2 linked regions of the Endozoicomonas gorgoniicola genome follow. The protein of the gene in region 2 binds, or shares a complex with, the protein of the main gene of each other region. Links are inferred from orthologs where the notes say so. Each region holds a gene or a part of one and is shown on either strand. Other genes may lie near its edges. The genes, in order: NX722_RS25830 and xseA.

Region 1 (16,991 bases), 4.8 Mb from region 2 along the record:
CACAGGGCGCCCAGGTAAGCCGACTGATTTTCGTAGTCAGCAACGTTATCGCAGCCCAGCACAATATCAGCAAAATGGCCGTTTTTGTCCGCTGTTTTCAAGCTTTGGATAATGCCGCCCAGGTTCAGGATGGATACTTCAGTACCCTGAGCGTTTGTCAGTGTGTAACGGGTGACGGTCTCACCCTGTGAGGTTTGACCGAAGGGCTCTTGCTTGATTGTCATTGTCATAGCTATTGTCATAACGAGCAAAAAAGTAAACAGAGAAAAACGCCGGTCAGAACCGGCGTTAATTGTGGGAAGTTGTCAGCTGACCTTACAGTACCGAGGCACCCTGACTGGCTTTGCACACATAAATATCAGCAACCAGCCCGGTTGCGGTTTTATACTGGTTGTCAATCGCCTGCCTGATCGCTTCCACCTTGCTTTCAGGAGCAAGCGCAACAACACAGCCACCAAAACCTCCGCCTGTCATACGAACGCCGCCTTCTGCACCAATAACGTCCTTGACGATATCAACAATGGTGTCAATTTCCGGTACGGTAATTTCAAAGTCATCACGCATGGAGATGTGAGACGCTGCCATTAATTCACCCATACGCTTCAGGTTGCCCTGTGGCATCACTTCAGCGGCTTCCAGAGTTCGTACGTCTTCTGTTACCACATGGCGAGCCCGGCGATAAGCCACTTCATCAAGCTCATCTTTACGGGCTTCCAGCATCTCAACGGTGATATCCCTCAATGCCTTCACGTCAAAGTGTTTAGCCACTGCCTCACATTGCTGACGACGAGTGTTGTATTCTGAATCAACAAGACCGCGCTTTTTATTGGAGTTGATAATCACCACCGCAGCGCCTTGTGGAATGGCAATGGAGCGGGTATCCAGACTGCGGCAGTCCAGCAGCATGGCATGGCCTTCCTCGCCACGGGCTGACACCATCTGATCCATAATGCCGCAGTTAACGCCAACGTACTTGTTTTCAGCCTCCTGACCAATTAAAGCCAGGTCTTTCAGGCTGATATCGTGACCAGACATACGGGTCAGTGCCAGGCCGGTGCAAACCTCCAGACAGGCTGACGACGAGAGACCAGCACCCTGTGGCACATTGCCGATGATAGCCATGTTGGCACCTTTCAGTGTCAGTCCGCGTTCCAGCAGAGCGGTTGCCACACCTCTGACATAGTTGCTCCAGGTAGCATCTTCGCTGGGTTCTACAGGCAGAGCCAGTTCAAACTCGGTGGTTTGTCCATCAAATGCCGCTGCGGTTACAACAACCTTCTGATCATCTCTTGGGGTTGCTGCAATGATCGCCTGGTAGTCGATGGCGCAGGGCAATACAAAACCGTCGTTGTAGTCGGTATGTTCGCCAATCAGGTTAACCCGACCGGGTGCCTGAAAGAATAACTCAGGCTGTTCTCCAAAGGTTTTTTCAAACAGGGCAATCAGTTGTTGTTTCATTTCCATGACTTTTATTTCAATCCAATCGTTTAATCCAATCGTTCTATCAGGCGTTCAGATAGTGTGTTTCGGATAAGTTGCGCAGCCGTTCAGCAGCCTGTTCAGCCGTCAGATCCCGCTGGGACTCTGCCAGCATTTCAAAGCCCACCATAAATTTACGCACAGTGGCTGAGCGCAGCAGTGGCGGATAGAAGTGCGCGTGCAGTTGCCAGTGCTCTCGATTATCGTCGTCTGTAGGCGCACCATGCCAGCCCATGGAGTATGGGAAAGAAGTCTGGAACAGGTTGTCGTATTTGGTCGTCAGGCGTTTGATAATATCTGCCAGTGTCGTACGTTCACTGTCTTTCAAATCCGGCATTCTCAGAATATGCCGCTTAGGCAGTAACAGGGTTTCAAATGGCCAGGCTGCCCAGTACGGAACAACTGCAATCCAGTCATCATTTTCCACCACTGTCCGTTCACCGGACTCTGATTCCTGGCGGGCGTATTCAACCAGCATATTGCTGTGCTTGTCGGTCAGCCATTGCCTCTGGTTGTCGTCTTCCTTACGGGCTTCATTGGGCAGAAAACTGCTGGCCCATACCTGTCCATGGGGGTGTGGATTGGAGCAACCCATTACCGCACCCTTGTTTTCGAACAGCTGCACCCATGGGTATTTACTGCCCAGCTCGGTCACCTGTTCAGACCAGACATCCACCACCTGACGAATGTCTTCGACACTTAACTGTGGCAGAGTTTTACTGTGATCCGGAGAAAAACAGATCACTCTTGCCTCGCCACGGGCTCCGGAAGACCTGAACAGGTCAGAGTCACCGGCAGCGTCTGGCGTATCGGTCAGCAGGGCCGGAAAATCATTGGCAAACACATAAGGCCGGGTGTAGTCCGGGTTGCTGTCACCGGTAATTCGCTCATTGCCCGGACAGAGATAGCAGCTCGGGTCGCGGGTTGGACGATTGTCGGTGGCGGTCTTTTCTACCTGTCCCTGCCATGGTCGTTTAGCACGATGAGGGGAAACCAGAATCCAGTCACCGGTCAGTGGGTTGTAACGGCGATGTGGATGATCGACCGGATTAAATTCCATAGAACTCACTCTTTACTTCCTTTATTCGCAGTAGCTATTTTTTCGCAGTAGCTATTTTTTCGTAGTAGCTATTTATTCGCTGTAGCCTTCCGGGTTTGCGGTTTGCCATTTCCAGGTATCAGCGGTCATTTCGGCAATCGTCCGGGTGGCTGTCCAGCCCAGCTTTTCGTTGGCATACGATGGGTCTGCGAAACATTCCGCTATATCGCCTGGTCGGCGTGCAACGATTTCGTAAGGAATGCTGTGACCACAGGCGACTTCAAAAGCACTCAGCATTTCCAGAACGCTGCTGCCGTTTCCGGTTCCCAGGTTGTAGGTATGAACGCCGGTATCGTTCCAGTGGGTTTTCAGGGCTGCCAGATGTCCCTCGGCCAGATCCACGACATGGATATAGTCACGGATGCCAGTGCCGTCTTCGGTTGGATAGTCACCGCCGTACACATTCAGCTTTTCCCGTTTGCCAACGGCGACCTGGGCAATGAAGGGCATCAGGTTGTTGGGAATGCCGTTAGGGTCTTCGCCAATGATGCCGCTTTCATGAGCGCCGACCGGGTTAAAGTAGCGCAGCAGGCTGAAGTTCCAGCGCTCATCCGAAGCAGACAAATCCTTCAGCATTTCCTCTATAACCAGCTTGGTGCGGCCGTAAGGGTTTGTGGGTGTGCCGGTAGGAAAGTCTTCGCGGACAGGAACGGTTTCAGGATCTCCGTACACGGTGGCTGATGAGCTGAACACAAGGTGACGTACATCGAATTCATTCATGACTTCCAGCAGGCAACGGGTACCATTGACATTGTTGTCGTAGTACTTCATTGGCACCTTTGTTGACTCGCCTACAGCTTTCAAGCCAGCAAAATGGACGACAGCATCAATAGAAAATGCTGAAAAGACTTTTCTCAGTTCTGAAATATTCCGAATGTCAACGTTTCTGAAAGCGACTTCTCGACCGGCAAGATGTGACACCCGTTTCAGGGATTCTTCCTTGGCGTTACATAAATTATCAACGACAACAACATCATAGCCAGCCTTCAGCAGCTCAAGGCATGTATGGCTGCCAATATAACCGGCTCCACCTGTGACCAGAATACTCATCTCATTATTGTCCGTGCCTGTTTAATATTGTGAATATCGTAGCGGAGAGCCGTGTCCGGTAATTTGACTTATATCAATGATGAAAATGTTTTCAAAATTTTCATTTTTTGCAATTCAGGAGACAGGGATGACTGAATTTCAGTTGAGATAGAGAAAAGTGTTTGGGGGATTTATAGGCGGATTTTCTGGTCTGAATGTGAAACCACCGGCTAAAGCTGGTGGTTGTTTCGTTCTGGAAAGCGCACCAGATTCTAAGATCTGGCAACCTGTGCCAGTGCGACAGTCTGACGAACGTCCCTGCTCAGGCGGTCATTAATTGAATTGACGATACCCTGAGGATCAAGCCCACACTCTTCCAGTTGTTGTGCATGGCTGGCAGCCTCAATGTAACGATCAGGAATACCCAGGTTCAGCACCGGTACATTCATCGCCTGTTCATTCAGGTATTCGTTTACCGCAGAACCTGCCCCGCCACTGATGCAGCCTTCTTCAACGGTGACCAGCAGCTCATGGTTTTTCACCAGTTCATTAATCAGCCCGGTGTCCATAGGCTTGATAAAGCGCATATTGGCGACAGTTGCACCTGTTTGCTCGGCGGCTTTAAGCGCGTTGGTCAGAACGGTACCAAACGCGAGAATGGCCACGCGTTTACCCTGACGGCGAATTTCACCCTTACCGATTTCCAGTGGTTCCAGGGCTTTACTGATTACTGCGCCTGGCCCCGTACCACGAGGATAACGAACCGATGCCGGGCCGTTATATTGATGACCAGTGGTGAGCATCCGGCGGGTTTCATCCTCATCACCGGGTGCCATGATCAGCATCTTGGGGATGCAGCGCAGATAGGCAATGTCGTAGCAACCACCATGGGTCGGGCCGTCTTCTCCTACCATGCCAGCGCGGTCAATGGCAAACAGTACATCCAGGTTCTGAACAGCAACATCGTGTACCAGCTGGTCATAACCCCGTTGCAGAAAGGTGGAATAAATAGCCACCACCGGTTTCATGCCTTCACAGGCCATGCCTGCTGCCAGTGTGACAGCGTGTTGCTCGGCAATGGCGACATCAAAGTAACGATCCGGATAGTGTTCGGCAAAGCGGAGCAGGTCCGAGCCTTCGCACATGGCAGGCGTAATGCCAACCAGTTTGTCATCCTGCCCTGCCATATCAAACAGCCACTGCCCGAATACATTGGCGTACTTGGGCTTTTTCGGAACAGCGGGTTTTGGAGAGAGGGCTTGCTGCTTCTGAGGTTCCAGCTTGGTAATGGCGTGGTAGCCAATGGGGTCCTGTTCTGCCGGGTTAAACCCTTTACCCTTGCGTGTTACTACATGCAGAAATTGCGGACCTTCCAGATCTCTCAGGTTTTCCAGCGTATGCAGCAGCATGGGCAGGTCATGGCCATCGATAGGGCCAAAATAGTTAAAGCCCATTTCCTCGAAGAGCGTGCCGGGAATGATCATTCCTTTAACGTGTTCTTCGGTACGGCGGGCCAGTTCCCAGGCATGGGGGATGGAGTTCAGTACCTTTTTGCTGCCTTCACGGATATGGTGATAGGTTTTGCTGGACAGTATCTTGGTCAGATAATTGGACAACCCACCCACGCTGTGTGAGATGGACATATCGTTGTCGTTCAGTATCACCAGTACATTGGCCTTCTCGTCAGCAGCATGGTTCATGGCTTCATACGCCATACCGGCTGTCATCGAACCGTCACCAATAACCGCTACAGTACGACGATGATCCCCCTTGAGCTTGGCAGCAATCGCCATGCCCAGGGCTGCACTGATGGAGGTACTGGAATGTCCAACACCGAAGGTATCGTAAGGGCTTTCACTGCGTTTGGGAAAGGCGGCCAGGCCGTCTTTCTGGCGCAGGGTATCCATGCGCCCTTTACGACCGGTAAGGATTTTGTGGGGGTAAGTCTGATGACCTACATCCCAGACCAGACGGTCTTCCGGTGTGTTGAACAGGTAATGCAGAGCTACAGTCAGCTCCACAACACCGAGGCCTGCACCAAAGTGTCCTCCGGTCTGACCGACCGAGTAGAGCAGGAACTCACGCAGTTCCCGGGTCAGCGCAGGCAGGTCGGACACATTCAGAGCGCGAAGTTGCTCGGGCGTGTCGATGTTGTCCAGTAAGGGCGTTTCGGGCCTGGTCTTGGGTATTTCGTGAAACATGTTGTCGTTTGCGATTCGGGCTTCTTCGGACTTCTTCTGCCTAACAGGGGGTGGCTGCCAGTTGAACATCAGTCAGTTTTTTCCTGAGTTCATTCTGGCTTAGATACCCCTTCTATGTATCCACCATACGCCTGTAGGTAGGGTTTGGGGAAGAGCTGGTATGAATAAACTTCCTGCTCAGGAAATTGAAAAAATCGGTTGAATCCGATTTTTATAGCTCATTACTGTCGATTGTACCTGAACCTTTGTCGATAAGGCACTCTCAGATCAGGAGCAGAAATCTGCTACATCGGTTTGGGTTCATGCACTAATGAGAGCGGTGGATAATATACTCCGCCAACTGACGAAGCACCAAAGCCCGTTCGTCGAAGTCTTTGATGGCATCAATGGCGCTGTCATACAGTGACCGGGCATAAGCCTGAGCTTCTTCAAGTCCCATGAGGGAAACGTAAGTGGGCTTGTCGAGTGCCAGGTCTGCACCCTGTTGTTTTCCCAGGGTTCTGGTATCAGCAATAACATCCAGAATGTCGTCCTGTACCTGAAAAGCCAGGCCAATGGCTTTGGCGTAGTGATCCAGTTGTTCCAGCTGGTCCACAGGTGTAAAGCGATGGCTCAGGGCGCCCATTTGCACGCTGGCGCGAATCAGGGCGCCGGTTTTGTGGTTGTGCATGTGCTGCAGCTGATCGGCAGTCAGAGGTTTGCCAACAGAGTGAAGGTCTTTCGACTGGCCACCCGCCATGCCCGCGTAGCCAGAGGCTTCTGCCAGACAGCGCAGTTGTTTCAGCCTGGATTCGGCCGAATAGTCGTCTTCCGGTATCAGAAGAGGGTTGCACAGGGTTTCAAACGCCAGGGTCTGCAGAGCATCACCGGCAAGAATCGCAGTGGCTTCATCAAAGGCTTTATGGCAGGTGGGTTTGCCACGGCGCAGGTCATCGTCGTCCATGGCGGGCAGGTCATCGTGAACCAGTGAATAAGCATGAATCAATTCAACCGCACAGGCGGGCGCGTCGGCAGACGAGTGATCGCCCCCCACTGCCCGGTTGGCTGCATAGACTAACACCGGACGAATCCGCTTGCCGCCATTGAAGACCGAGTAGGCCATGGCTTCAACCAGTTGCAGGCTGATATCACTGCTGGCAGGAATGACCTGTCGCAGTTTGTCATCGACCCGCTGCTGGCAGCGAGCCATGTAATCCTTAAGCGTCATGGCTTATTTCTCTTCCCCCTGTCCTACCCCTCCTTCAAGAGGTTCGAAAGGACGGGTTTCCAGTTGACCGTTATTGTCCAGCAGTTGTTGAACCGTCTGTTCTGCCTCGGTTAAAGCCTGCTGGCATTCTCTGGTAAGCCTGACGCCTTTTTCAAAAGCTTTGAGTGACTGTTCCAGTGTCAGGTCTCCGGACTCCATCTGTTGAACCAAAGATTCCAGCTCACTGAGCGATTTTTCGAAGGCAAAGCCCTGGTTTTTTTCTGGCATGCTGAGAGCCTGTTCGTCGTTCCGGCAGTCAACCGGATGACAACAGTTGTCACCCGGTTGGTCGATAACTTTTCCGTATTCTTGCAAAAACGGGAGTTTGCATCAGTTATGGATAATGTAAATCGTGCAGAAGCATACCACAAATCAAGGCTTGGGCGGATTCTGTTAAAACGGGGTTATGTTTCGGAGGCGCAGCTGAAAAAGGCTACTGAACTGCAGAAACAGACCGGGCAGCGGCTGGGAGAGGTATTGCTTGAGATGAAGGATATTTCCCTTTTTCAGTTACGCAGGGCGCTTTCCAACCAGACCCGGATTCGTTTTGCGTCGTCTCTGGCTATTGCCCTGCTGCAACCGTTGCAGTCACTGGCCGGGCTACAGGGTGAAGATGATTCGGATGAAGCGATACAAGGGACGGATCAGCTTACCCGGCTTATCGCACCTCTGATTAACTCACTGACGACGGCCGATGGTTTTCAGGCGCTGGAGTACGATCCGTATGATGCAAGGGCTGAGATTCGTGCAGATGGCTCGATTCGGCTGAGGATACCCTGTTCACTGGGCGAGCTAAGATTTGAGCATCTGCGCATCCGGGCTTCGGTCACCCAGGAGTACGAAGAGCTGACGATTGCGGATGTGGATCTCAGTAAAGCGAAGTTCTCGGTCAGAGCTGTACGAAAGTAGTCGCTTTTTAAAAGGCAAAAGAAAAGGGTGCAATGGCACCCTTTTCTTTTTTCAAACGTCACGAATTAAACGATTCTGTCAGTCAGTGATGAAAGCAGGTTTTACGTCAATTGCTTCAGAGTCAGTTGTAGAACCGTTGTTATGTTCCTGCCAGACATCCTTATCCATGGTTTTATCCAGGAACGGGAACTTGCGGCGGTTGAAAACCGGAGTCATACCGTTGTCCAGCTGTTCGTCGTAGTCTTTCAGAACCTGGATCACGATACTGGACAGAACGCAGATAGCGACCATGTTGATCAGTGCCATAACACCCATGGCGACGTCAGCGAAGTTCCACACGGTGGGCAGACTGCTGACAGAACCCCATATTACCATAGCCAGCACCGCAACGCGGTAAGCGATCAGGATACCTTTGTTGTCGTTGATGAAGCGCAGGTTGGATTCGCCGTAGTAGTAGTTAGCAATGATAGACGTGAAGGCAAACAGCAGGATAGCCAGTGCTACCAGATGGCCACCCCAGGAACCCACCTGAGAAGACAGGGCTGCCTGAGTCAGTTCGATACCGGTCAGTCCGCTGTCCAGCATTCCGGACATCAGGATGATAGCAGCGGTTGCAGTACATACGACGATGGTATCGACGAATACACCCAGCATGCCCATCAGACCCTGGTTAACCGGGTGCGTCGAATGCGCGGCAGCAGCAGCGTTTGGAGAACTACCCATACCCGCTTCGTTGGAGAACAGGCCGCGTTTGATACCGTTCACCACTGCTGCACCAATGGCACCACCGGTCGCGGAGGTAAAGTCAAAAGCACTGGAGAAAATCAGCTTGAATACACTTGGCAGTTCAGTGACGTTCATCAGAACAACAATCAGGGCAATGGCAAGATAACTCAGGGCCATCACAGGAACGATCATTTCGGCTACTTTTGAGATAGAACGAATACCACCGAAGATGATCAGTGCGCTGACAACAGCCAGAGCAATACCAATCAGACTTGGCTCAATGCCGTAACTGCTGAATGCTGCAGCGATGGAGTTAGACTGAACACTGTTGAATGCAAAGCCGAACGCAATGATCAGGGAAATGGAGAAAGTGACACCCAGCCAGCGCTGGCCCAGGGCTTTTTCAATGTAATAAGCCGGGCCGCCACGATAGGTGCCGTCGCCATTGTTAGTTTTGTAAATCTGTGCCAGAACGTTTTCTGCCAGACTGGTTGCCATGCCCAGCAGCGCAATGAACCACATCCAGAATACTGCACCTGCGCCACCGAGATAGATTGCTACGGCTACACCGGCCATGTTACCGGTACCGATACGGGCTGCGAGACTGGTACAGAAAGCCTGGAAAGGAGAGATCTGGGATTTGTTAGCGGTGGTTCGGCTCCCCATCATGGTTTTGATGGCAAGGCCAAAGCGACGGAACTGAACAAATCGGGTGCGAACAGTGAAGAAAATACCACCACCCACCAGCAGGTAGATCAGCACGCTGCCGTAAAGCAAGTTATTCAGCGAATCGATGATTGGTGCAATAAATTCGTTCATAAGGTTCTCGGAGTTATTAATAACCTCAGAGTTTTATTTCAAATAGCTTTTTAAAACATTAGGGAATAACCGCGAGCATCTTAGTGAAGATACTTACCGGGTGGTCGCATGGATTTTTATTAATGAAAACGGGGTATGCTGCAGGTAATGCGGTTTGAACAGCAAAAAATATTTATACGTCAATTGTTGCCTGTATCGGTATATATGCCTAGAGATGTAAGTAATGCAGGCGGGGTAGACAAGGTGTGTATATTAACTGTACAGAGCAATAAATTATGCTTTTGAGTAATTTCTGGTTAAAAAAACTGCATTTAGTGACTGAGCCACAATAAACCATTGAGAATAAAAAAAATACAGATGGAAACCATTACTGTGGCACCTTGTTAACATGTGTCGCAGGAATGGTTTTTATTTGTTGTCTTGTCAATTATTCAGGAACGGTCAGGAAGCTGGTTTGTGTCATCGGCAGCTTTGGGTAAAGCTGTTTCGGGTGGAGTCGCTTCGGATGACGTGCTGTCGCTTCCTTCGTCCAGGTCATCTGGCTCATCAGAGCCGGAAGTCCAGACATCGCTATCTATTGTCTGATTCAGGAAGGGAAAGTGCTTACGATTAAAAACCGGTGTTTTTCCTGCCTGTAACTGCTGGTCGTAATCTTTCAGCACTTGCAGTGCGGGACCTGACAGTAAAACAATAACCACCAGATTAATTAATGCCATAAGCCCCATGGAAAGGTCTGCCAGAATCCATACAGATTCCAGACTGCTGACAGCGCCCAGATAAACCAGTGTTACTACAGCCAGGCGGTATAAAAATAACAGTTTCCGGTTGTTCTTCATGAACAGCAGGTTGGATTCACCGTAGTAATAATTGGCGACAACCGATGTAAAACCAAACAGAATAACAGCACCGGTAATAAACCATGCACCCCAGGGGCCGACGATACTGCCCAGTGAAGCCTGAGTGAGTTGAATACCATTCAGAGTATTGCCTGTTTCCAGTTGTCCCGATAACAATACGATGGCAGCTGTTGCAGTGCAGATGACAATGGTGTCGATAAACACGCTGGTCATGGAAATAATACCCTGAGCTGCCGGGTGATGTGGCCAGGGTGTTGCTGTTGCAGCAGCGTTTGGGCCGCTGCCCATACCTGCTTCGTTGGAGAACAGCCCCCGCTTTACCCCCTGCATAACGGCCTGGGCAACGGAGTAGCCAATCCCCCCACCAACAGCCTGCTCAAGACCAAAGGCATGGCTGATAATCAGGGAAAGCACGGCAGGGATATCTTCCAGACGCATCAGGACGACGACCATTGCGATCAGGAAATAACCCAGTGCCATAAATGGCACCACTATCTCGGCAAATCGGGTGATGGTATGAATGCCCCTGAAGATAATCAGGCAGGTTATCAAGGCAAAAAACAGCCCGATGTACTCGATGCTGATATCGGTGTAAACAGAAACGGATGCAGCCACCGAGTTTGCATGCACCATATTAAAGACAAAGCCAAAAGTAATCAGTAGCAGGGATGAAAACAGCATACCCAGCCAGCGCAGCCCCAGAGCCTTTTGGATGTAGTAGGCGGGACCACCACGGAAAGTACCATCATTGTTATTGGTCTTATAAAGCTGGGCGAGCGTATTTTCTATATAGCTGGAAGACATGCCCAGCAGAGCCACCACCCACATCCAGAAAACAGCACCCGGCCCCCCGATATAAATAGCAATAGCCACCCCGGCAAGATTACCGGTACCTACGTGAGCTGCAAGGCTCGTACATAATGCCTGAAAGGAGGAAACTTCGTTTTTTTCGGTCCGCCTGGAAGCAAACATGATTTTCCAGGCGTGAATGAAGTAGCGAATCTGAACAAAGCGGCTACGCAGTGTAAAATAGACACCTGCACCCAGTAGCAGATAGATAAGAAGGTAGCCCCAGAGTACTGATGTGATGGCATCAATCATACCGCTCATGAATGTATCCCGATATTTCAACACCCGAGAAGCTTAGCAGATAGAATTTGACCGATTGTTCCAGTGAGTTGAAAAGCTACGCGGATTAATAGCAAACGATTATTAATTGTCTATTTCTAGTTCCTAATTTTTATCAGACCTCACCGTTTAAACGACTATTTTTACACGACAAACTATTAATACGCATGCTGATTGAGACCATGCTTTCGTTATTAGCCTGAGATTACTGGAAGCCATTTCATCCAGAATCCGGAGCTGAAGGCATTGGTATCTTTGAAGACCGTGGCGAGTGGAAGTGCCGGAATCAGAGAACCCGAGCCTCCATTTATGTATTCCGGAGGTTCTGGTTATGATGAGTTTTTTCTGTGCCTTACTGGCATTGTTAACGGGTTATTTATTGTATGGGGCGGTGGTGGAAAAAGCGTTTGGTGCCGACTCTACCCGCACAACACCGGCTTACAAGCTAACAGACGGTGTTGACTTTGTTCCTTTAAGCTGGCCAAAAATCTTTCTGATTCAGTTTCTTAATATTGCCGGGCTTGGTCCAATATTTGGTGCCATTCTGGGAGCGCTGTACGGTCCGGCAGCGTTTATCTGGATTGTCTTTGGCTGCATTTTTGCCGGTGCGGTTCACGACTATTTCTCTGGCATGATGTCGCTTCGTCATGAAGGCAAAAGCATTCCGGAAGTCGTAGGCATTTATCTTGGCTCACACGTCCGGCAGTTTATGAGGGTTATGTCCATTATATTGCTGCTGCTGGTCGGAGTGGTCTTTATGGTGGGGCCTGCGTCACTGCTGAGTAATCTGGGCTTTGGAGGTGTGTTCGCTGACAAGTCATTCTGGCTGGCGGTCATTATTGGTTACTATTTCGTTGCCACCATTTTGCCGGTCGATAAGCTGATTGCCAGAATCTACCCACTGTTTGCACTGGCGTTGTTATTTATGGCGGTGGGGATTGCTGTCATGCTGGTCATCAATGACCTGCCGGTACCGGAGGTCGGAGCAGTTTCCAACCATCCTGCCGGTTTGCCGGTATGGCCGATGCTGTGTATCACCATAGCTTGCGGGGCCATCAGTGGTTTTCATGCGACCCAGTCACCTTTAATGGCACGGTGTATTCCCAATGAAACTATTGGTCGGCGAGTGTTTTATGGTGCAATGGTTGCTGAAGGCATCGTGACGCTGATATGGGCAGCTGCGGCCATGGCATTTTTCCCGAACGGCATTGAAGGGCTGTCAGAAGTGTTGGATAAAGGCGGCCCGTCACTGGTGGTCAATGAAGTGGCAATTGGATTGATGGGAAGCCTTGGTGGCATGCTGGCTATCCTCGGAGTTATTGCCTGTCCGATTACCTCAGGCGATACGGCGTTCAGAAGCCTGAGGCTGATTTTTGCTGATATGCTGAACATATGCCAAATTCATATCTTTCACCGACTGGTTCTCGCAGTTCCGGTTTTTTTGGCGGGTTACCTGCTGACGCTGGTCGACTTTTCAATTATCTGGCGCTACTTCGCCTTTTCCAACCAGGCACTGGCTACCGTTGTTTTATGGACAGCAGCCGTTTATATGGTCACTCAGGACAGAAACTTCTGGATTCCTCTGGCTCCGGCTGTGTTTATGACTGGAGTGTGTTCAACCTATATTCTGATGGCGCCTGAAGGCCTTGCGTTGTCCTCATCAGTTGCCTGGCCTGCTGGTGTACTGGTTGCCCTGACTGCTGGTCTGCTGTTTATTCTTAAGGTCTCTGGAAAGCGTCAGCAAAGGGAAGAAATGGTTTAGTGTCATGATAATGCGCTGGAATTCGCCTGTTGATCTCTCTATGATTTAGTCGTGAATGGTCGTGCGAATACTGCTTTGTTCGTCGCTGTCATGTATAAATCAAGGAAATAATAATTTCATCTTATGGCGATACTTTCGTTTTTTCTGGGTATTGGTATCACCTGGCTGGTGATGTCCGGTTTATTGTCCCAGATTATCATGCTGCTGGTTCGTATCTGGATTCCTTCTTCTCGCTCTGAAAAGGGAGTCATTGATGATCAGTGGCTTCTCAACAGTGGTGTTTCCACGTCTTCCCGCTGGCGTCTGCTGGGATACTGGCACGACACTTCCAGTTATCGCCAGGCCTGTTCAGAACTGGCAGGTTTACTGGCTGATAAAGCCTGCCTGTCGAATCAGGACAAAGTTCTGGATATGGGCTTTACCAGTTATGACCAGTTACTGGTCTGGCTCGACTACTATCAGGTCGAAGCGCTCACAGCGGCTACAGAATCAGAGCAAATTCTTGTCGACGCACATGACTACTGTGGTCACTTCAGCCAGTTACATCTGGAGCGTGGCAGTGTCCCGGTTATGCAGCGCCTTGAAGATGGATGCTTCGATAAGGTTCTGGCACTGGACTGCGCTTACCACATGAAAAGCAAGAAAGCGTTTTTTCAACAGGCTCGACGGGTGCTGCGCCAGGGTGGTTCAGTGACGTTAACCGATATGATGCTGGCCCGGCCTTTTAAAGACCGCTTTGAACAGCGGCTGGTGACCCTGATGGCAAGAACCTGTGGTATCCCTGTAACAGGGTTGTATGTGAAACAGGTTTATGAATCCATGCTGAACACTTGTGGCTTTGAAGATGTTCAGATGACTGACATCAGTGAAGATGTCCTTTCGGGCTTCTGCTTCTGGTTTTCCCAGCATTACGGACACTTGTCTTCGGTAACCCGTTCAAAGGTCTGGATTCGTCTTCGTCTTCTGGTCTGGTTTATTCGCTGGATGCAGCATCGGGGATTGCTTCGTTACCATCTGGTTTCGGCGAGATAACAAGCTGTTCATAACTTTCTCTTCCAAGGTTATTCACAGCTTCTGTGGATAACCTTGTGGTCATTTTTGGGATAGTCCTGCAGATCCCACTCCATCTAGTACTATTGTTTTATTGGTTAAAAAATGAGCAGTGATGCTTTGGGCTGTAGTCTTGCTGATTAACATGTTGATAAATAAGTAATTATTTAAATCAATTAAATGCTGTTCGCCCGGGATATAACAAGAACCTTGTGGAGTTTATTGAACTGTTTTTTAATCTTTACAGTCATTTTTGGTGTCTTTATCCCTGTGGAAAAATTAACACACCGATGGGTATGCTGGCCTGATGCAGTTGTAGATTTAGGAGCGCTGCCTGGCAGCCCGGTAGAACAATCACAAACTCATTAAGCGGGCTGCGTAGTATAAAGGCCAGACTATATCGGTCTTTTCTGCCTCACTGCTGCCCACAGTGCCTGCCAGTTTTACTGTCCGCCCGGGATTGTATCGTTCTTTGTACGAACGCAAGCTTTTGGCCTGTGTCCGGCGGCCTGATTTCACTTCAACAGGAACGATTTCACCCGAAGGTGTTTTAAACAAAAATTCGATTCCTGCCTGCCTGAACTCCCAGGAGTAAGTGGGGTAGTACCCTGTAGCTCTTAATTCATTTTGAACAAAGTTTTCGGCAAGGTAGCCTTTGCATTCAAAATTTTGCTGACGGTGTTCCTGATAGCTGATATCCAGCATATACCCTAGCAAACCGATATCAGACAAAAAAAGTTTGAAGAAATTTTCTTTACGGTAGGCCGCCAGTGGTGACTGGGGTTCGCATTGAATGGGATAGCAGCGTGATATCAGTTTGGTTTTTTCCAGCCATTCTATCGGGCCGCTCAGATCAAGATAGCTTCGCTTTTTCTCGATAACGTCGTTAAACCGGTAACGTTTAACAGAGGTGTCGATATTTTTGGATAGTTGCAGTGGGACATTGCGAAAAACTCTTTCAATGTGCTGAGCATTGGTTTTACCACTGTATTTACCAAAGTCCCTCAAGTAGCCGGCGATAAGTTCTCCATGAATACTGCGGACGGTTGCGCAGCGTTCATTAATTCCTGATGCCTGGTCAGGCGCGCCCTGTTTCCTAAACCATGCTGCGACTGCTTCCGGCATTCCTCCAACAAAGTGGTAGTCGAGTAACAGGTTCCACAATTTGTTATGGGCGGCCTGAAGCTGCCTGCCTTCCCGAAAAAGCTGAAGAATTTTTGGGCTATCAGATGCCATAAGAAATTCTTCAAATGTCATGGGGAACAGCTCCAGAATTTCCACCTTGCCCACCGGAAAAGAGTCCAGTAGTCCGATATTGGAACCAGAAGCGCAGAGGTATAGATCAGGCCGTTGTTCTGCAAAAAATTTAAGTGACCTCAAAGCTCTGGGGGATTCGCCTATCTCATCAAAAAAGATAAGGTCGGTACTGGCGTCAATATCTACCCCTAGTTCGAGTTCGATATTCAGGAGGATATCTGCCGGAATCAGGCTGTCTACAAACAGCTGTGACAGTTTTGGATTGGCCAGAAAGTCCAGTTTCAGCACCCGGTTAAACTGCTGCCTGCCAAACTCATATTCTATCAGGAAGGACTTACCAACCTGGCGAGCACCGTCAACTAAGAGAGGTTTTCGTTCTGACTTCTGCTTCCAGTTAGTCAGATGTTCTGTCAGCAATCTTTCCATAAATGCCTATACTAGTGCAGCTAAGCGCTAAAAACCATGCACGCAAAACCTTCGTCATCCCCGCGAAGGCGGGGATCCACTACCGTGGTACTCTCTCCTTTACAAGAGCCGCCTACGCGGGAATGACGGCTGTATGGATATAAACGCTTGCCAGCACTAGTGACTTGCAATTATTATAGGACTTTTTCTTATTTTCATACTTTATCATACGACTTTATAGAAGATGTCGTATTTTTTTTTATACGTTAATGTTGAGGCTATCTTTTTCACGCACAAAAAAAGAGGGTTGAATCTCTTCAACCCTCTTTGATCGTATTGGTGGAGGCGGCGGGATTTGAACCCGCGTCCGCCGATTCGCGGCCTTTGGCTCTACATGCTTAGATCCACCTTTAAATTTAACTCCGTAACGACCCAGTGGTCGGGGTTTTACAAAGCGATTCTCACTGGTTTTAGCCCGTCAGCCAGAGAACTGCTGAACGTGGCGAGTCCGCTTACGGTGACAGTCTGAAAAACCGGCCAGCGAACGAACCGGACAGACTGGAAGTCTCGTAGTGTTTAGTTACGATTAAGCAGCAAAGGCGAACTTAGGTTCGCTAGCTGCGACTTCGAACTTGTCGCTATTGGCAACTAGTTAGGTTGTAGTGTTTTGATTAACGAGAACCACTACGTCCTCGGCATGCACCTCAGGGTTTGATACCGTCGTCGAATCCGAATCGCCCCCGTCCCCTATTTATAGAGCAGACAGAGGCGAATCGCAATCAGAGTCTGCCAGAAAAACGCAGAGAGTAAGCATTATCGCCTTCAGGCTGACCCAGAAAAGCCAGTCCCTGTTTCATCTGGTCTGGCAGCTCTTCACCCGGCGTCAGGGTGGCAGCCAGGTTAAAACTCATATTCGGGCGCAGGGTAAACTGCCCTTCTGTGGCGATATCGCTGGAAGACTGATTAACCGAAGCGGTCAGAGTACCGGCTTCACAGCTCAGGCGTGCGCCAGCATCACCAAGAC
Region 2 (10,801 bases):
CGCTTTTGACGACACATGCCCTACAGTCACTCTGGCTGTAGTCATTCCGGTTTTGCCCTCCGAACGGTTACCCGCCTTCACAGGCCGGAATTTCATCACTACTACAGGATCATCTGCCACCTCACACCACTGTTACCCTTGAGTTTCCTCTTGCGATAACAGCCCCTGAGATTCAGAGATTGATGCCAGGCTTCCCCAGTTACTAAACGGTTCCCTGTCAGAAATGCCACCCTCAAGCACAGAGTTGGGACTGACTGAGTATCGGGCTTTGCGCTATTTCGCACGCTTGCCGCTCCCAACCTGCCGAATCAGGTTCGCTTGCGCTGTGTACCTCTGACTTCCTATGGCTTCCTTCAGACCCAACCGTTGGCCAGTTACGCCCTTGCCATTCAGATTGCCTTCCCCTCAGTCGGGGCGGCTCAGGCTTCTTTCAGCCTGACAGGTTTGCCCGCTTCGCTGGGCAAACAAAAAACCGCAACTTATCAGCTGCGGTTTTTCAGAGTTCTATAACTTCTTTTTTTAGATCAGATGGTTACAGAACAATCCCGGAAATCACAAAACCAGCAGCAACAGAGAAACTAATAGACATCAGCCCCGGCAACATAAAGCTGTGATTAAACACATACTTACCGATCTTAGTGGTACCAGTACTGTCAAAATCGATGGCAGCAATGATCGGACCGTAGTTGGGCACAAAGAAATAACCGTTTACCGCCGGGAACATGGCAATCAAAGCCGGAGCCGGCAGCCCCAGGGCAACACCCAGAGGCATCAGGGCCGTCGTGGTTGCTCCCTGGCTGTTCACCATGACAGACAGTACGAACAGGGCAATCGCAAATGCCCATGGGTACATACTCACCATTTCACCAATACCAGACTTGAGCATGGCATCATGGGCACCAAAGAAAGTATTACCCAGCCAGGCAATACCAAAGATCGCGATGACTGCACGCATACCGGCAATGAACACATCACCACGAGTGACTTCAGCAATGTCAACACGACAAACAGCAACAATAGCAGTACCTGCGCACAGCATGATGATCTCAATAGTATGCGCCATCCCCATTCTTGCACCGGACTCAAAAACAGGTCGCAAAGACGGGAAAGCACCCATCATGACAACCGCTACAGCGGCCAGCAGGAAGAGCCCAACAGACTTTTTAGCCCCCGGCTTCAGTTCGCTGACCAGCTCACCACCTTCCTCTTCCATTTTCGCGCGGAAAGCAGGGTCCTGCATACGTTTCAGGAACTCAGGATCATCCTTCAGCTCTTTACCCAGCTTGTTAGTCACCAGAGACGCAAGGCCCAGACCAATAGCAGTGGAAGGAATGGTAACACTCAGAATGCCAGCCAGAGTAATATCAAAGTCAGCCAGGAAACCCAGCAGCGCAACAGTAGCCGCAGCAATCGGGCTGGCAACAATCCCCACCTGGGAGGCAATCACTGCCATGGACAGAGGACGCTCCGGACGAACCCCGGTACGGCGGGATACTTCAGCGATAACCGGCAACACAGAGTAGGCAACATGGCCAGTACCAGCAAACATAGTGAATACGTAAGTAACAGCCGGTGCCATAAAGGTGATACGCTTGGGGTTCTTGCGCAGAATCTTCTCAGCCAGCTGAACCAGATACTCCAGACCTCCGGCCGCCTGCATACAGGCAGCAGCAGACACCACAGCGACAATCATCAGCATGACATCAATAGGCGGACTGGTTGGCTCCAGACCAAACACAAAGCTCAGAACGGCGAGGCCAACGCCCCCCATCAAGCCAAGACCAACGCCACCAATGCGCGCACCAATCAGGATGCAGGCCAAAACGACCAGAAGCTGTATAAAAAACATACCAACCCTTAACAGGAAATGAAAAAACAGTTAATGTCTGAATTGTAAGCATTACGTATTAATTAACATATTAGTGATAACGCATTAGCGCCACGTAGTTTCCGTTATTTTTCAGCGAGCAAGACGGATTACCGAAACCACTCCCTTAACACCACTCAGCTTGAGTCAGGCAATGCACGGTCAAAACCTATATAACTTCTCTGACGACTCGTTCTCACAATCGTCAACACATCGCCCACTAACTGTCACAGAACTGAACAGCCGTACTCGCCGCATGCTGGAAACGCATTTTGGCAATGTGCGTGTAGAAGGCGAACTTTCGGCACTGGCACGTCCGCGCTCCGGTCACTGGTATTTCACCCTGAAAGACTCCAGTGCGCAGATACGCTGCGCCATGTTCAAAAACCGCAACAACAGCTTGAAATTCACCCCCACCGAAGGCATGCAACTGCTGCTCAGGGGGCGGGTCAGCCTGTATGAGGGTCGCGGCGATTACCAGCTAATCGTAGATCATATGGAGGAAGCCGGAGCCGGAGCGCTGCAGCGGGCTTTTGAAGAGCTGAAGACAAAACTGGCCAGTGAAGGATTATTCAGCGCTGAGCGCAAACGAGATATTCCGACGCTGCCCCAGCATATCGGGGTGGTCACTTCCCCCACCGGAGCGGCCATCAAAGATATTCTCGCCGTACTTAAACGACGCTTCCCTGCTATCAAGGTGACAGTAATACCTGCTGCCGTACAGGGTAAAGAAGCCAGCAGGGATATTGTGAATGCCATCAAACTGGCTAACCGGATGCCCGACCTTGATGTATTAATTGTTGGCCGGGGCGGCGGCTCCCTGGAAGATCTCTGGCCTTTCAATGAAGAGCCCGTTGCAAGGGCAATAGCCAGTAGCGCACTGCCTGTTGTCAGCGCTGTCGGGCATGAAATTGATTTTACTATTGCAGATTTTGTGGCGGACTACAGAGCCCCAACACCTTCTGCGGCTGCCGAAATCCTCAGCCCGGATCGTCAGGAGTGGCTGCACAAACTGAATATGCTGAGCCGCAAACTCAACACTCATATTCAGCACAAACTGCAGACAACCAGCCAGTCACTGGACAATATAAGTCTGCGTCTACGACACCCGGGAGAGCGCTTACGGGAACACAATCAACGACTGGACGACCTTGAAATCCGACTGCAGCAAGCCATGACCATCTCCCTGCAGAACCGGCATTCAAACACTCAACAATTACAGAGCAGGCTGCTACAGCAATCCCCTGCCAGACTGGTTGAAAAAATAAGACATCGAACAGAACACCTGTCTGAAAATCTTCAACACCAGATACAGAAAAAACTGGAACGCCAAAACCACCAGCTGCAACAGCTATCCGGACACCTGAACGTCGTCAGCCCGCTTGCCACACTGTCGAGGGGGTATTCCATTATCCAGAAAGACGATGAAATTATCAGGGACGCCTCCATACTCACCCCCGGCGATCATGTGACCGCACAACTCAGCAAAGGAAAAATTTACTGCACCGTTGACCAGATTGACTAGAATTGTCGCAGAAAACAATAAGGATTGCTTTGCAAACACATGTTGGGAAATATTGCGCCTGTTCAAGGGCGCAATCATTCTAATAAATAAGAGTCAGCATATGGTTAAAAACAAACTAGTTAACTGCGTCAGGTCTCTCACGTTAGCCATTATTTTTTTGAATGCAGCCAAAGGGTACCCTGACGAAACCGAACTTTACTCCTTACAACACCCTGATAGCCATTACTTACAAATACCTCCTCCACTTCCAGGTCCACGCAGCATTCTTCTTTCAGGTTATCAATCACAAGACAGCAACCCATTAGCAGCATTAAATTTAAGCAATATGAATCTGATCCATTTTCAAAGATTTATACAATGGATAGAAGAGTATTTTTCACAGGGCAAATTCAGAGAATATAAAAACAACATCAACACTGCAGCGATATCAGTAGAAAAAAGTAAAATACACTTCAAATCAACACCCTCTAACAGACCAGAACCAGAACCAGAACCAGAACCAGAACCACAATCAGGATCAGATACAGATACAGATACAGAATCAACAGAAGAAACTATCATTGACGGATATGCCATCAAAGATTTCACTACTCTGCAAGAGTTAGAAAATGATTGTCCTGAAAGCATGTTATATGCATACAAAAATGACCGGTTCATCAAACTCATGGAAGAGGTTAAGGAAAAAAATATTGACTGGGACACTATTGAAACAGAAACAATACCTGAAGGATACCCTTACCCGCTAGCCTGGGATATGGTACGACTTTTCAACAGGGCATTTAGTTCAAACGGAAAATTGACCAACCCCGAAAATGACTTTTTTAAAATCATAAAAAATAAAGACCCCGCACTAGACGTAATAATAAAAATCATGATAAACGCAATGTACAAAATAAATGAGACCGATGCTTACATAACTACCGCATGGCTAAAATACATACTCATAGAGCATCAGATTCATTTTGATATTGATAACTGGTTAAGCAGAAGATTCATTCAGGCTGATTATAGTTTTAATATCGCTGACGCCCCCTTGATCATCGGCAATAATTTAACACCGGAGGGAGAAAAATATGTAAAAAAATATAACCTGGACAAAAAAACTGTATTGAAAAGCAGAGCCTTCTCAACAACAAAATACAGTTCTAAATCACTTTGGATTATCTTAATGCACTTTTACAAAAAAATGAGTCTAGTAAATAAAGATAAAGAACTAAGTTTCGAAGACCTTTTTCAGGATGACCCACTATTCACGAACATATTCATTCCAATATTGAATGAGATATTCTCCTGCATCTCCTGCGGCCTTGAAAGCAATGAAAAAGCATTGTTGGCTTTATGGATTGACAATACCTTTTCCGACATTCATTTACAGTTCAACTGGAGAAGGTCTCTTAGAAATCACCCATTCATGCCTGTCCAAACTGAAGAACCCCCTCCCCCAACCCAATCCAGCCAGCCAGTTAGCAGGTCAAAAGGTATCAGCCGCAAACGCCCGGGAAGCACCATAAAAGAACAGGTGATTAAAACACGCAAAAAACGCGAAAGCCACGTCCCGGCTCGCTACAGATCATCAGAAGGTAAAATCACCCCCCGTGAAAATGAACCGCAATCCACAAGGAATCCTGATCCGGATCAGTCCACTCCACCCGGTGCTTTAAATGGGCAGGCAAGTGCAGAGTATCACCGGGTGACAACTGAATCAGCTCCTGCCTCCCTTCAATTTTCAGCGACGCCGCCCCGGTCAGCAACACCACCCATTCATCCCGATCCTGGTCATACCACTCACCTTCCGGCGTCACATGCCCTCTGGAAACAATGCGCTCTATCGTCACCCCCTTGCCTTCAGCCAGAACTTCGATCAATTCCTGTGGTAATGACTGGGGAATATTGTCAAACAGATTCATCACGCTGCCTCCAGATAGAATTTAACCAATGACAACTATTTTTCCAAGGGCATTCTTCGTGCAGAACAACCTTGGTATTAATCAACAGATTATCATTGCTTTAAATGGTTTGTTTGTTTTTTGTTAGGAATACTAACTCAACAGGGTTGAATCTTTTAGAAAACCATTGTCTGAGTTATCAGCAATATAAATAAATGCAAATGCGCCTTTATTAACTGCCACCAAGGCTTATATTGCTGCCGCTTAAGGAAACATCACCAATAGGGATATATATTATGGAAGCAACTTCTTTGAATTTGGAAAAGACTAAAACAGCAGCCAGCTGCACACAAATACAAGCCCCAATAGAGGTTACCCCAGCTCAATTCAATCACCTGAAGTGCAAACCCTTAGCCCGGATATTTCATAAAAAGAGGCAAGTTCCGCCCAATCACTTGATATAATTGGGTCGACCAAAAAAATGCTTCGGAAGAAGCAAACCGGAACTTGCCATGAACAAATTTACACAAGAACAGCTTCGTTTTCACCCCTCCAACGGAAAAACTATCCGGGCAGACTTCAATGGCGGAGAATTATCCTCTGATTTTGGCGCCCTGATGCTACGTGAAACAATGCTTCACAGCGGTATCATATCCAGGCTGACTGACGGCATTGACGATAAACGTCATCAATCCTACATCGACCACACCCTGCAAGAACTCATTGCCCAAAGAGTTTTGCAAATGGCCTGTGGTTATGAAGATGCAAACGACAGCAACCATCTGCGTAAAGACCCAATCTTTAAGCTTGCCAATGGAAGAAACCCACTGGACGATGATAACCATCTGGCTTCCGCTCCAACGTATACAAGGCTTGGTCAGTCCATGACCAAACGGGATATTTATAATATGACCAAAGCACTGGCTGATCACTTCATCAGCAGTTATGAATACCCGCCATTAGCCATCATTATCGACCTGGATCATACGCCTGCTATCACCCATGGCGGCCAGCAGATGAACCTGTTCAACGCCAAATATCAAGACTACTGTTACTTGCCCTTAATGATCTTTGAGGGGCTCAGCGGCAAGCTGATCACTTCGATCCTGCGTCCTGGAAAAACACCCACAGGCCGAGAGAATGCAGCTATTCTCCAGCGCCTCATTAAGCTGATCCGTACAAGATGGCCGAAAACCCATTTACTGGTTCGTGGGGATAGCCACTTTGCCCAACCAGAGTTAATGCAGGTTGTTCAGGATGACCCTCACTCCGACTACGTGCTGGGAAAAGGCGCAGGACACAAGACGGCCTTGCGACCTAAAGCCAAAGAGTTGCTGGATGAAGCGCGGAAAGCTCTCGACGTTAAAACCGGGCTGGCAAAACTGAACAACATGCCAGAGCCTGAGCGACTCAGGCTCTACGGAGAAACGGACTATCAGGCAAAAAGCTGGAAAGGGCTGGACACCCGGATAATCTATAAGGCAGAGGTCAACCAGAAAGGCGACAATCCCCGCTTTATTGTGACTTCGATGATGGAGGCTTCCCCCGAGGAAATATATGAAGACCTTTATTGTCCCAGAGGGCAGGATGAGAACTTCATTAAGCATCTGAAAAGTGATTTGTCCGGTGATCGCTTGTCAGATCAAGGCTTTCTGGCAAATCACCTGAGAATGTTTTACGCCTGCGCTGCTTATGTTCTTCACTATGAGCTGAGAACCAAGGCACTGAAAGGTACGGAGCTGGAAAAGGCACAGCCATCAACCGTGATCACAAAACTTTGTAAGGTCGCGGTTAAAGTGGTTGAGTATAAAGACCGAATCAAACTTCACTTGCCCCGCAGCTGTCCAATAAAAGGGCTTTTGCAGCATATAACCGAAGTCTTTTATTCAATGCCGCTGCCTCGACCGGGATAGTCAGCTTCATAAACTCAATCAGAATAAAATAGCGACCAACAGAAAGAGTGTTGGGGAATTCTGTTGTCCTGAAAAAGCAGGTGCTGATCAAAAAACATCCGAATTAATGGTGAGTTCGGGTTGTAATACCTTTTTCATGGACAGTAGAGCAACAGACCTCCGAAAAAATCAGAATGGGATGTTTTTTCCGGAACTTGTTGCTCATTTATGAAATATTCGGGTTAGGCGACTGCAAATCCTTACAGAAAACCACTCGTGAAGGAAAAATTGAACAGTCCTATTTTTCTGGCTTGGTTTATCGTTGCGACTACAGAAGCATAACAGAACTAAAAGAGGCGGGAGGTTTTCTCCCCAGAAAACAAAGAGAACCAAATGATTCAATCCATATAAAGCAGATCTGTGAATCCATTTTATATGACGAATGGAAATTATGCGTAAGCTCCTGTTATGAACGTGAAACCCTGGTCGCGACCTCAAAAAATATTAACTATATAAATGATCCACTTCTTCAGGAGAAACAAGATTCACCTTCCCGCATGATGGAAATGGGAAGACCAATACCAAACAAATATATGATCGATGCAAAGCTTGCAAAAAATTACGGCCTGGATGCAGATTACACATTGGAAAAACTTTATCCTGGTCAACCGTTTGAGACCTCTTATGAGGTTTGCTTTGAGAATCCACTTCCTTTTGAGACGATAGTTGGTTTTTTCAAAAATGGTGATCACACAAAATTCTATCAAAGCGATGAATACAAGGGCGACTTTAGCTGGAAAAATCGGCTCTTCCTCAATTTGAGTGGGTGATTTATTATATTCTGAAGCACTCAATGCAAGGATGCACCGATGCGTGATAAGCAACTCTATTCTCAAATACTGGGTATTGAGTCTCCTTGGTTCGTTTCTGAAGTTGAATTGTCATTACAGGATCAACAGGTTCGGGTATTCATTGAACACAATGGTAAAAAGGCCTGCAAATGCAGTGTTTGCGATAAGCCCTGCTCTGGCTACGACCACATCACTCAGAAGTGGCGTCATCTGGATACCTGTCAGTTTCAGACTATTCTAGTTGCCAGGGTTCCACGGACCCAGTGCCCTGAGCATAAGGTGTTAGCCATCAATGTGCCCTGGGCTGAATCTGACTCTCGATATACAGCTCTGTTTGAAGCCCTTGTTATTGACTGGCTAAAGGAGGCAACTACGAAGGCAGTTGCACGACAAATGAAGCTTGGTTGGAATGCCATAGACGGTATTCAGCAGCGTGCAGTGAAGAGAGGACTGGCTCGTCGTGATGCTAAGCCACCAAAACGAATCGCTGTTGATGAAACCTCATTTCAAAAGCATCATGAATACGTCACAGTGGTCACTGACCACGACCAAGGCGTTGTTATTCACGTTTCTGATGACCGTAAAAGTGACAGTCTCAACGAGTACTTTGACACACTGCCCTATGACCATAAAGAGGGGATCGAATGCGTGACGATGGACATGTCCAAGGCTTACATCAAGTCAGTCAGTGAGAATGTTCCAGACGCAGATCAGAAGATTGCATTTGATAAGTTTCACGTTGCTCAGTCTCTGGGTAAAGCTGTCAACAAGGTTCGGATAGAAGAGAACAAAGCCCTTGTAAACCAAGGTGTAGAGCTGCTTAAGGGGACTCGCTACGACTGGCTGACTAACCCTGAAAACATGTCTGAAGAGCAGTGGGATAACTTCGAACCACTGAGAAACTCGACACTTAAAACAGCTCGCGCCTGGGCCATCCGGCAAATGGCAATGAGCTTATGGAATTACAAGTCCAGAGCTTGGGCAATCAAGGCCTGGAAGAGGTGGCTATGCTGGGCGCAGAGATGTCGGCTTGAGCCCATAAAAGAAGTTGCCAGAACGGTCAAAGAGCACTTGTGGGGTATCATCAACGCTATTGTCCTTGAGGCTAATAACGGTCGAGCAGAGGGAGTGAACAGCAAGATTCAGAGTTTGAAGAATCGGGCTTGTGGCTTTCGAAACCGTGAAAGATATAAGACAGCGATCTACTTTCATCTTGGAGGCTTGGACTTGTACCCCACTGGCGTACGTCGTTGAAAACTACCCACTTAAAACAGGGAAGAACCGAAAAATCCGGGCTCTGAAGTTATCCAGGAACCTGACCGGAAGTAAACACCCATGCCGTAGCGTGGCAGCAGCAAATCGGTCTGAAAATCAGCCGCCTTTGCTGCTCCCAATTAGTCTTCAGGTCGCTTTATAAAATCTTCAGACAAAAGTTACCCGGGCTTTTTAGGTCAAAGCCTCAGGAAGTCCCTTTTCTGCGAGTTTGCACCTTCTTCTTTTTCTTGTTCAGTTTTTTCTCGCTGACCTCAATCGTACGACGCTTATGGGTCACCTTGCGACCTTCACCCGTATTCTTCCGGTGTTCACGCTTACGGTCTTCATAAGGGTTCTCACTGGTGCGGAACTCAATACGAATCGGCGTTCCCATAATCTTCAGCACTTTGCGGAAAGTATTTTCGAGATAGCGCTTGTAAGAAGCCGGCACTTCTTCCGTCTGGTTACCGTGGATAATAATCGTCGGCGGATTCATCGCGCCCGCATGGCAGTAACGCAACTTGATACGGCGGTTGCGAACCATGGGCGGCTGATGAATTTTCACCGCATCTTCAAGAATGCGAGTCAGCTGATTTGTGGACAGCTTACGTGTGGCACACTCGTACGCTTCATCAATCGACTCATAGAGATGCCCAACATTTGTACCATGCAGTGCGGAAATCATGTGAATCCGGGCGAAGTTGATAAACTCCAGGCGGCGCGACAACTCTTCCTTCACGCGCTTGCGTTCTTCTTCCTTCATGCCGTCCCACTTGTTGACCGCAATCACCACCGCGCGACCAGCATCCAGAATAAAGCCCAGCATGTGCAGATCCTGCTCCACAATACCTTCGCGGGCATCCACCACCAGCACAACCACATTGGCATCTTCGATGGCTTTCAGCGTTTTGACCACCGAGAACTTCTCGGCAATCTCATGTACCTTGCCACGACGACGCACACCGGCCGTATCGATCAGAGTGTATTCCTGTCCAAAACGCTCATAAGGAATGTACACACTGTCACGGGTAGTACCCGCCTGGTCATAAACCACCACACGGTCTTCACCCAGCAGGCGGTTAACGAGGGTCGACTTGCCCACATTCGGGCGACCGACAATACCAATCTTGATACCGCGCGCCTTTACCGTTTCCGTCTCGTATTCTTCATCGAACTCTTCCGGGTTCAGCGCCTTGTTCTCTTCCAGTACGCCATCAATCATGCCCCGCACGCCACGGCCGTGAACGGCAGCAATATGAAATGCTTCACCAAAACCCAGTACAGCAAAGTCTGCTTCCGCCTGATCCGCATCAATACTGTCGGTCTTGTTGAGTACCAGATGATAACGCTTGTTCTGCTTACGCAGATGATCAGCAATCATCTCATCCGCTGCAGTCAGACCCGCACGGGCATCCACAAGGAACAGAACAATATCCGCCTCCTGAATAGCCGCCAGAGACTGCTCTGCCATAACGGAATCAATGCCTTCCTCATCACCACTGATACCACCGGTATCAACAACAATA

Evidence for each region.
Region 1: the proteins of xseA (region 2) and NX722_RS25830 are in contact, whole or in part, in a cryo-EM structure (PDB 8TXR), measured with the Escherichia coli proteins. The link is inferred for Endozoicomonas gorgoniicola from one-to-one orthologs.

Annotation. Positions count from the first base shown.
Region 1 is NZ_JAPFCC010000001.1:5,722,689-5,739,679, reverse strand. Bases 5,651-8,402 are described here. They hold NX722_RS25830 (exodeoxyribonuclease VII small subunit), read right to left. Parts: upstream 7,283-8,402; coding sequence 7,019-7,282; downstream 5,651-7,018. Other genes in these bases: NX722_RS25820 (alanine/glycine:cation symporter family protein), read right to left, coding at 8,042-8,402; NX722_RS25825 (hypothetical protein), read left to right, coding at 7,391-7,963; ispA ((2E,6E)-farnesyl diphosphate synthase), read right to left, coding at 6,116-7,015; dxs (1-deoxy-D-xylulose-5-phosphate synthase), read right to left, coding at 5,651-5,808. Outside these bases: NX722_RS25860 (aldose epimerase family protein), read right to left, coding at 1-230; galK (galactokinase), read right to left, coding at 316-1,464; NX722_RS25850 (UDP-glucose--hexose-1-phosphate uridylyltransferase), read right to left, coding at 1,505-2,539; UDP-glucose 4-epimerase GalE, read right to left, coding at 2,612-3,628; more of dxs, read right to left, coding at 3,880-5,650; more of NX722_RS25820, read right to left, coding at 8,403-9,508; NX722_RS25815 (alanine/glycine:cation symporter family protein), read right to left, coding at 9,940-11,475; NX722_RS25810 (carbon starvation CstA family protein), read left to right, coding at 11,825-13,255; NX722_RS25805 (methyltransferase domain-containing protein), read left to right, coding at 13,379-14,287; NX722_RS25800 (ATP-binding protein), read right to left, coding at 14,660-15,988; NX722_RS25790 (type II secretion system protein N), read right to left, coding at 16,747-16,991. UniProt on the Escherichia coli protein: Bidirectionally degrades single-stranded DNA into large acid-insoluble oligonucleotides, which are then degraded further into small acid-soluble oligonucleotides.
Region 2 is NZ_JAPFCC010000001.1:959,705-970,505, reverse strand. Bases 1,313-4,206 are described here. They hold xseA (exodeoxyribonuclease VII large subunit), read left to right. Parts: upstream 1,313-2,021; coding sequence 2,022-3,392; downstream 3,393-4,206. Other genes in these bases: NX722_RS29065 (hypothetical protein), read left to right, coding at 3,493-4,206; NX722_RS04470 (anaerobic C4-dicarboxylate transporter family protein), read right to left, coding at 1,313-1,849. Outside these bases: NX722_RS04475 (hypothetical protein), read left to right, coding at 319-510; more of NX722_RS04470, read right to left, coding at 533-1,312; more of NX722_RS29065, read left to right, coding at 4,207-5,331; NX722_RS04450 (IS1380 family transposase), read left to right, coding at 5,791-7,191; NX722_RS04445 (hypothetical protein), read left to right, coding at 7,389-8,000; NX722_RS04440 (ISL3 family transposase), read left to right, coding at 8,040-9,275; ribosome biogenesis GTPase Der, read right to left, coding at 9,481-10,801. UniProt on the Escherichia coli protein: Bidirectionally degrades single-stranded DNA into large acid-insoluble oligonucleotides, which are then degraded further into small acid-soluble oligonucleotides.